4 regions of the Brevibacillus sp. HB1.1 genome follow, and region 4 is predicted to be linked to each of the others. Evidence: riboswitches for the same ligand, from Rfam matches in the RefSeq annotation. Region 4 holds a riboswitch; each other region holds the start of a gene.
The links. Region 4 has a riboswitch for cobalamin ahead of nrdI (class Ib ribonucleoside-diphosphate reductase assembly flavoprotein NrdI). Riboswitches for the same ligand answer to the same signal wherever they lie in the genome.
Positions count from the first base shown of each region.

Region 1 (2,196 bases), on a different contig from region 4:
ACCTTTGTATAAGCCCACGGCGTAGCCAACCACTCCCGCTCCCAACGCCGCCTGCACCGCAAACAATAGGCTCTCCGTCTCTCCCCCTGGCGGTTCTATCAGCGGCTGGAACCACGGTTCGTAGTTCGGAGCAATTTCCTTGATCGCTTCCTCCGCCACGCCGTCTGCGCCGCCAAATTCCGAATCCTGCACCAGCAACAGTGGGACAATCGCCAGTACGATTACCCCCAAGAGTAATAGCCAGTTCCATCCTTTTTTCACAGCGATTCCTCCCGTTTGAGCAAACGAAGCTGTGTAAGCTCTTTTGCGTTGTAAGATAACAACCAGTTCCAAACAAGAACGGTCAACAGACCTTCACTGATTGCGAGCGGAACTTGCGTGAATGCAAAAATTCCTGCGAATTTGGCAAACGAGGCCAACACTCCACCAGATTCAGCTGGAAATGCGAGTGCCAGTTGAATCGAAGTCACCACATAGGTAGCGAGGTCAGCCAAGGCAGCCGCCGCAAAAACAGCCAGACGCTGGCTTCCGCGCACTTTCATGATCACCCGATAGATTCCGTATGCCACCAGTGGTCCTACTACTGCCATGGATACAGCATTTGCCCCTAGCGTAGTCAAACCTCCATGTGCCAAAAGCAAGGCTTGAAACAAGAGCACCATGCTCCCTAACACAGACATCGCAAAAGGCCCAAACATAATGGCGCCAAGGCCCGTTCCAGTCGGGTGAGAGCTGCTGCCTGTAACTGAAGGGATTTTCAGTGCAGATAAAACAAAGGCAAACGCTCCTGCAACACCAATAAGGAGCTTCATTTCGGGATGTTCTTTTACAATCTTGTTAATCGAGCGAATCCCAAGAATAAAAAATGGCAAGAAGACAGCCCACCAAAATAAGGCCCAGGATAATGGCAAATACCCTTCCATGATGTGCATCGCATGTCCTGTCTCTGGTTCATTGAGCAGGAAATACAGGACAAAGCCCGCGATCATCAAACAAGTAGATACGAGACGAGATCGATTCATGTTCCTTCCTCCTTCACTGACTTTCGTTCTTTTCCTACAAACAAAAAAATCCCATCCATCAATGGACGAGATGTGCACACAAAACAACAGACTGACATACAGCCTCATTGCCTCGTATTCACCGCTCCTTTCCGCGAAGGTTTTGTGGGTGTGGCTACTAGGTAGGTCTCCTGGCTTCCAGATCCATACGCTCTTTGTCCTTCCCCATACAAAAATGAGTGGTTTCCTTCTCAAAGAGAGCTCCCTGGTTACAGTGGCGGGACCGCTCGGGACTTTCACCCGATTCCCTGTTACCCTTTATGCGTCACATAAAGGCACCTAACGCCGATCATATGAAGTTGACAGACAATTCATGTTTGTCCCACATCATTATAACGGATCACTACATAAATCGGAAGAATATAAGCAAAAACGCATAAGCCGATGCCCCACTACAAACGGAGCCATCGACCTATGCGTACTTGTTCTATCTATTCTTTTGCGTCTACGCCAATTACTTCACTAATATGTTTAAAACCATCGCGCTGCATGAGCTTGAGTAGCTTTTTGTTAATTTGCTTGGCGATACCTGGGCCTTGATAAATCATCCCCGTATACACCTGAACGAGACTGGCTCCTGCTCGGATTTTCGCGTAGGCGTCTTCGCCGTTATAAATGCCCCCGACACCGATGATGGGTACCTTGTCTCCTACTTCTTGATAAATCTCCTTCACCCAAGCAGTGGAACGCTCCGTAAGAGGTCTTCCGCTCAAGCCGCCCGCTTCCTCGGCAAAACGATGTCCGGAAACCGCCTCGCGTGACAGTGTCGTATTGGTAGCGATAATTCCGGCAATGCCTTCTTCAACAGCAGCGTGAACAACATCGCGCATGTGCTCATCCGACATGTCTGGTGCTACTTTCAGCAAAATCGGCTTTTTCTTGATGGAACGTGCTTCCATTTCGGTTGCCTTTTCCCTTACTGCACGCACCAAATGACGCAAGCTCTCTGTCTCCTGCAAGTCACGCAGATTCGGGGTATTCGGAGAGCTGATGTTAATGACGAAATAGTGACCGTATGCATAGAGCATGTCCATACATTTGCTATAGTCGATGGCCGCCTCTTCATTCGGCGTTACTTTGTTTTTCCCAATGTTAATCCCAATTGGAACATCTGAGTATGCGTAATCGACCAAAT
Region 1 covers NZ_JABMIV010000013.1:123,850-126,045, reverse strand. Annotated here, with positions in the region: gene HPY27_RS26160 (energy-coupling factor ABC transporter substrate-binding protein) at 1-261, opposite strand, end outside; gene HPY27_RS26155 (energy-coupling factor ABC transporter permease) at 258-1,022, opposite strand; cobalamin riboswitch at 1,166-1,359, opposite strand; gene HPY27_RS26150 (quinone-dependent dihydroorotate dehydrogenase) at 1,493-2,196, opposite strand, start outside.
Region 1: linked by a shared signal. The riboswitch ahead of HPY27_RS26155 (energy-coupling factor ABC transporter permease) and the one ahead of nrdI (class Ib ribonucleoside-diphosphate reductase assembly flavoprotein NrdI) in region 4 are both predicted to bind cobalamin.

Region 2 (2,196 bases), 780 kb from region 4:
CCTCGTGCTGCCATCTACTTCGCCGAATCAGTTTGACCCGGATGCCATGTTAGCGTCTCTAAGCCGTTTTGAAGCGCACAAGCTGAGTCGCATTTACTTTGGTCATTTTGGGATGTCAGAGCAGGTAGATGACGTGTACCGCCAAATACGCGAGTGGCTCCCCGTGTTTGTGGCGGAAGGAAAGACAGCGCTTGTTGCTGGACAATCATACGATGAGCTGTCTCTTACGTTATTTGAACGAGTTTCGGATCATCTACAGTCACAAGGAATCAGCAGTGACCACGAAGTATTCGAAGTACTCAAGCTCGATTTACAAGTATGCTCCATGGGCATTCTCGATTATTTGGACAAACGAGGGAAATAGCCTGCCAAAAGCTTTACATTTGCCTGAACCTTTTGTTCAGGCGTTTTTCATTTTTAGCAGGCAAGAAAGTATTGGCTTATGTGTTTGTCATTCTTTTTTCATCCAAGGAATGCTATGATGTAGGATGAGTCATGGACTGTGACAATTTCAAACGTAACAGCAAATAGGTGCCTCGTCTTTTTAACGAAAAGATCGGGTGAAAAGGGAAGTCGGTGAAAATCCGACGCGGTCCCGCCACTGTAAATCGGCTCGTTCCTCAGCCGTAAGCCAGGAGACCTGCCTGTTTGTTTTAGTGCCTGTTGCCTTCGCGGAAAGGATCGGCCTATTTCAGGAAGCAGACCATCCTGTCTGTTTGCCCTGAGGTGCCGACCCTTTGATTTCCGAATGGAAGCAAGGGTCGATTTTTTTATTGGAAGGAACAGTCAATCAGACATGCAGAAAGGAAGTTCTACATATGAAACGTTCATTGCGATTCATGATCCCACTACTAGTTGCGGCTAGCCTCGCAGGTTGTGCGGGTAACGATAACAGCCAGCCAGCACCAGGGGGACAAACAAGCGCACCGCAAGAGAATACGGCCGAGCAACCTGCAAAACAAACAACGTATCCATTGACCGTTAAGGATGCAACAGGAAAAGAAGTAACCTTTGCAAAAGCTCCTGAGCGAATCGTCTCTACATCACCTGCCGAGACAGAGATTTTGTTCGCATTAGGCTTGGAAGATCGGATCGTAGCTGTCTCAGACTATGATGATTATCCAGATGCGGCGAAGGCAAAACCGAAAATTGGCGGAGTCGTCAAACCAAATGAAGAAGCCATTCTCGCTCAAACGCCGGATATGGTCGTCGGTGGGATTTCGATGGAAAAGCCAGTGGCTGACAAGCTCAAATCTCTCGGAATGCCAGTCTATATTACCCATCCGACAAAGATGGATGACATCCTAAACAATGTTTTGGCGATGGGAGTTATCACGAACACACAGGAACAAGCCGAAAAAGTCGTCGCGCAAATGAAGAAAGACATCGCGTACGTTCAAGAAGCAGTGAAAAATGTAAAACCGGAAGAGAAGAAAAAGGTATACCTGGAATTTTCCCCAGGCTGGACAGTCGGAAAAGGCGAATTCATGGATGAACTCATCACCCTGGCTGGAGCAACAAACATTGCTTCCGACACCGAAGGGTGGAATCCGATCAGTGAAGAAAAGATTTTGCAAAACGATCCAGACGTCATTTTGTATGCGAGCGGAATTACCGATGAAAAGACTGGCATCAAGCTAGAGGATATGATCGCGAAGCGCAATGGCTGGGATAAAATGAAGGCGATTCGTGAAAAACAAATCTTTGGCATGGACCAAAATATTTTGTCTCGCCCTGGTCCGCGTATTACACAAGGCTTAATCGAAGTAGCCAAGGCGATTTACCCTGACTTGGTGAAATAAAATGAAGAAACGATTGTTCATATGGGGAGGAGTTAGTTGTCTCGTCCTTCTGGCATCAATAGTTATCAGCATCTCGATGGGGGCGGCACAACTCCCCATTTCGCAAGTATGGCTCATCCTGCTCCATCAAATCCCTGGCTTGTCTGAGTGGATCACCGTAACGTGGCCGGAGTCATCTGAGCAAATTGTCATGAAGGTTCGTTTTCCACGCGTTGTATTGGCTGTCTTGATTGGCGCCTGCTTGTCACTTGCGGGAGCGGGCTTTCAGGGCGTTTTGCGCAATCCGCTTGCAGATCCGTTTACGATGGGCGTGGCATCGGGTTCTGCTGTCGGAGCAGCCTTCTTGATCCTTTTTGGCTTGCAAATCACCTTTTTGGGTGCATGGAGCACGCCT
Region 2 covers NZ_JABMIV010000001.1:843,005-845,200, reverse strand. Annotated here, with positions in the region: gene HPY27_RS04175 (MBL fold metallo-hydrolase) at 1-364, shown strand, start outside; cobalamin riboswitch at 513-662, shown strand; gene HPY27_RS04170 (ABC transporter substrate-binding protein) at 819-1,802, shown strand; gene HPY27_RS04165 (FecCD family ABC transporter permease) at 1,804-2,196, shown strand, end outside.
Region 2: linked by a shared signal. The riboswitch ahead of HPY27_RS04170 (ABC transporter substrate-binding protein) and the one ahead of nrdI (class Ib ribonucleoside-diphosphate reductase assembly flavoprotein NrdI) in region 4 are both predicted to bind cobalamin.

Region 3 (2,196 bases), on a different contig from region 4:
TACTGCTCGGAAAGTTGCGCGTATTCCGAAAAGCAAGGATATACCACACCAACCGTTTGCGGCGAAAGACCGAGAATGGCCAGTGCCATCGCCTCCGCTGCACCATTGGCAGGCAGCAACCATTCCTCCGGCACTTGCAGCCGCTTCGCCAGCGCACGCCGAAACACACGATGTCCAGGGTCTGGGTAATGGGCTACAGCAGCCAGCGAATCCAGCAGCATCTCACGAACGCTTGCTGGCATCCCCAGCGGATTAATATTGGCACTGTAATCCAGAAACTGCCCGGGCTCTCGACCAAAGCGCTGCGCTGCGGTCAGCAAGTCTCCGCCATGACCGTACTTCTCTATTACACCTGCGCTTGTCAAAACTCTACCCCCAGCACAGCTGGAATCCCTTCATCGTAGTAATGCTTGATTGGCTTCATCTCTGTCACCAAATCTGCGATGTCCAAAATCTCCTGCTTTGCGGCCCGTCCCGTAATCACGAGGTGAATATGACTTGGCCTATTTTGAATCGCTTCCAACACATCGGACAATGGCAACACATCATCAATCGGGAAGCGGTCAATCGCCAATGCATTATTTAGCTCATCCAAAATGACGACATCGTACGCTCCGGAAGAAAGCTTTTCGCTCGCAAACGCCCAAGCTTCTTTCAATGCCTGACGATGCTCCTCCGGTGTTTTCGTCCATGTGAAGCCGACGCCCATTTGCACAATTTCAATGCCCAATTTATCGAAAATAATCTTTTCTCCGTATGTACGCTCTGGCGACTTGATGAATTGAACCATCAGCACCTTTTTCCCGCGCCCTGTCGCCCGCACAGCCAACCCGACTGCTGCTGTCGTTTTTCCTTTGCCGTCTCCTGTGTAAACGAGGGTCAATCCTCGCTTCTTATCGTTTTTCTCCATCGTGACCACCTCAAAAAGTGACGTATTTTACTCCGCTGTTTCCTCCAAATACTTTCCGAAGCATAAAAAAAGCGCTCTGTTTCCCCCAGTACGTAAGGAAAAACAAAGCGCGGATAGCTGAAAAGCAACAATCCTCACCTCTTCCTTTGACCCGAAGGAAATCAGTGTAAACATAAAAACAGGCAGGTCTCCTGGCTCGAGGATCATCGCTCTTCTTCTCCTTCCCGCTCCCGAATGGGCAGTGGATGGCATGATGCCTTGAAGAACAGCTACTCTCTTACAGTGGCGGGACCGCGTTGGCTTTTCACCAAACTTCCCTTTTAACCTTGCTCCTGCGAATCGGTTTCGCAAAAACAAGGACCTGTTTCTCTTCCATATGTAAATGTCGTTCGTTTCGTTGACAAGCACTTGCTTTAATAATAGCAAAAGCTACCGAGGATTCAAGCAAAAGCTGCTGATTCGTCGCTGGTGACTATTAGCAGAAAATTTAAGATAATGACCGTTTACATGCCTGATGTTTTTCGTTACCCTATTGGCAAAACAATCGAAAGTGGTGTGCAGTCATGCTATTTCCTCCGATTCCAAAAATACCAGACATGGTCCTGCCCAGCCCACTGCCGATCAAGGAATGCGGCGAACCGATGATCCCCCTCTCTTCCCTTTCAGCTCAAATCACAGTCTATCCAGCCTACTACCACAAGGGCTATGCCGGAACACAGCCAGAAGCCTTTTTGCGAGAAGGGGCAGCACACAAGCTCGCCACGGCAGCCGCGCAACTGCCTGTTGGCTACAAGCTCGTCGTGTTGGACGGCTGGCGCTCATTTGAGGTACAGGCATCCTTGTATGATCGTTTCCGTGAAGCCTTGCTATTACAAGGCTGGCAGGAAGGACCCGCCCTCACGGAAGAATTGAGCAAATTCGTCGCTTATCCAACAACAGACCTCTCCAAACCGTCCCCTCACCTATCCGGCGGTGCAGTGGATCTAACTATCGCAGGGCCTGATGGCTGGCTGGAGATGGGGACCGTCTTCGATGATTTCAGTGAACTGGCTTCCACTCGCTATTATGAAGAGCTGGCACAGTCTAAGCAAAAAGACATCGAAATTCGAGACAATCGCCGACTGCTTTATCATTTGATGACGGCTGCCGGATTCGTCAACTATCCGAAAGAATGGTGGCATTTCGAATACGGAACGCGCACTTGGGGACAAAAAACGCAGAAAGAGCCGATTTATGGCGGGGTTTTGTCGATGTAACCACAAATAATCGAGCAAGGCATGAGCCCG
Region 3 covers NZ_JABMIV010000005.1:147,771-149,966, reverse strand. Annotated here, with positions in the region: gene cobD (threonine-phosphate decarboxylase CobD) at 1-365, opposite strand, end outside; gene cobO (cob(I)yrinic acid a,c-diamide adenosyltransferase) at 362-910, opposite strand; cobalamin riboswitch at 1,075-1,290, opposite strand; gene HPY27_RS15445 (M15 family metallopeptidase) at 1,474-2,166, shown strand.
Region 3: linked by a shared signal. The riboswitch ahead of cobO (cob(I)yrinic acid a,c-diamide adenosyltransferase) and the one ahead of nrdI (class Ib ribonucleoside-diphosphate reductase assembly flavoprotein NrdI) in region 4 are both predicted to bind cobalamin.

Region 4 (2,196 bases):
GTTTTGATGCGTGCTTTTTCATCCGCATTGATCTTTTTGCAATCGAGAAACTCGTTGATATCCCAACCGAAGATGTTGTAGTACGCTGCACCCGAGCCTTTGCGTTGCCCCATTTGATCTGCGTAGGAAAACGCATCTTCCAACAGCTTGAGAACGGGCATGACACCTTTTGCTGCGCCCTCGACGCCTTTGATCGGCTCTCCTCGTCCGCGGAGCTTGGACAAGTTCACGGCCACACCGCCGCCAATTTTGGATAGCTGCATACAAGTTCCCAAAATAAAGTTGATAGAGTTCAGTGAATCATCCATTTCGAGCAAGAAGCAGGAGACCATTTCTCCACGGCGGCTTTTGCCTGCATTCAGGAAGGTTGGTGTCGCTGGTTGCAAGCGTTGATCCATCATGGATACTGTCAAACGCTTAGCGAGCTCAAAGTCACCTTGTCCAAGGGACAGTGCCACAACGGCCACCCGGTCTGGATACTGCTCTAAGTACATCGATTTATCGTTCGTTTTCAACGCGTAATCTTTATAAAATTTGGAGATAGCCATGTACGAAGCAAATTGAAAATCAGCGTCATAGGCCAAACGGTACACTTCATCGACCTGCTCAACAGTGTATGTTTCATAGACGTTTTCATAGAAGTCATTCTCGATCAAATAGTCCATGCGCTCTTTGACACTGCCAAAAGTCATCGTATTGGACTGCACTTCTTCCATGAAGACCGCAACCGCTTCCCGATCCTTTTCCAGTTGATAAAATCCGTCATTGCCACGCTGCATCAGTTCGTTGTTCAATTCAATATGCCGCAATTGCTGCCACCCCACTCGTAAATTGTTCCACGTCACGGCCGGTACCGGACAGTTCAAATTTAGAAATCACCGGAACGCCATATTGGCTCGCGATCGTATCCGCGCTTTTGGCAAAGCTGGTTCCCCAGTTGCGGTTACCGCTGGCGGATACTCCCCGCAGATGGACATGATTTCGCTTCAGGAACGTCGCCACCTTCTCCGGCACTTGTCCGAATCCCGTCGTGTATGTTATCAAAATGAATGGCTCGTCTAGCACCATATCTTGATCAATTTCCACATGTGGCAAATTAATTTTGTTGACGAATCTTCGGACGTTTCCTGTTTTTGAATCATAAGCGATTAGCATGTCCCTCATCCTATCCCCTGCTATTTTTACTCTGTATGTATGTTATTTAGCCAAAGTAAAAGCGCATCCGACGTTTACATGCCGAATGCGCGTGATGACTTCCATCTAGCAATTCGCCAATACGAATTGCGCGCTCGAACACTTCCCTATCTCCCGTAGGTTAAACAGTGCAAGCGGTTAGGCAGGTCTCCTGGCTTTAGGATCATCGCTCCATTTTCACCTTCCCAATCCCTCAAGATCAGTGGCATTCTTTCGCAAATGGAACTCTCTCATTACAGTGGCGGGACCGCGTCGGATTCTCACCGACTTCCCTATTAAGTCTACCAAATCTGGCTGGTAAACACCTCACCGCATCAATATGTAGTTGGTAAAACTTACTTTACCTCAATATATCGTAGGAGTCAAGCTCAGTATGCGCTCTTTTCGAAAACTAACTATTCTCCTTTTTCGGCTATTGCCAATCTCTGGTTCTCGTTCATATAATAGATTTTGTGTGCGTTGGTTAGCGTTGGAAAGATTGGAGAGTAGCCCTCATGAAAAGCACCGACTATCAACCTGTCGTCATTCCTCGTTCTTACAGTAAAATCATGACTTATCAAGAGCGTGACTATCACATTTTTGTAAGTATACCTGCCGATCCCCCTCCGGAATCAGGCTTTCCCGTCATATATTTGCTAGATGGCAACTCTGTTTTTGCAACCATGACCGAAGCGATACGAATACAATCACGTGGCCCTGAACGAACTGGCGTGTATCCTGCTATCGTCGTCGGGATTGGGTATCCAACGGACGGTCCGTACCATCCTGCCCGTTTCTTTGATTACACGTATGAAGTTCCCGTCACAGAGCTTCCTGGCAACCCACAAGGAGCCGACTGGCCTCAGATGGGGGGAGCAGAGCAGTTCCTCACCTTTTTAGAGGAGGACCTCAAGCCGAGTATCGAAAACGACTTCCCCATCGATCGGACGCAACAATCGATTTTTGGACATTCGTTAGGTGGCTTGTTTGTCTTGCATGTACTTTTGTCGAGACCACACGCTT
Region 4 covers NZ_JABMIV010000001.1:65,948-68,143, forward strand. Annotated here, with positions in the region: gene nrdE (class 1b ribonucleoside-diphosphate reductase subunit alpha) at 1-809, opposite strand, end outside; gene nrdI (class Ib ribonucleoside-diphosphate reductase assembly flavoprotein NrdI) at 796-1,155, opposite strand; cobalamin riboswitch at 1,319-1,518, opposite strand; gene HPY27_RS00305 (alpha/beta hydrolase) at 1,689-2,196, shown strand, end outside.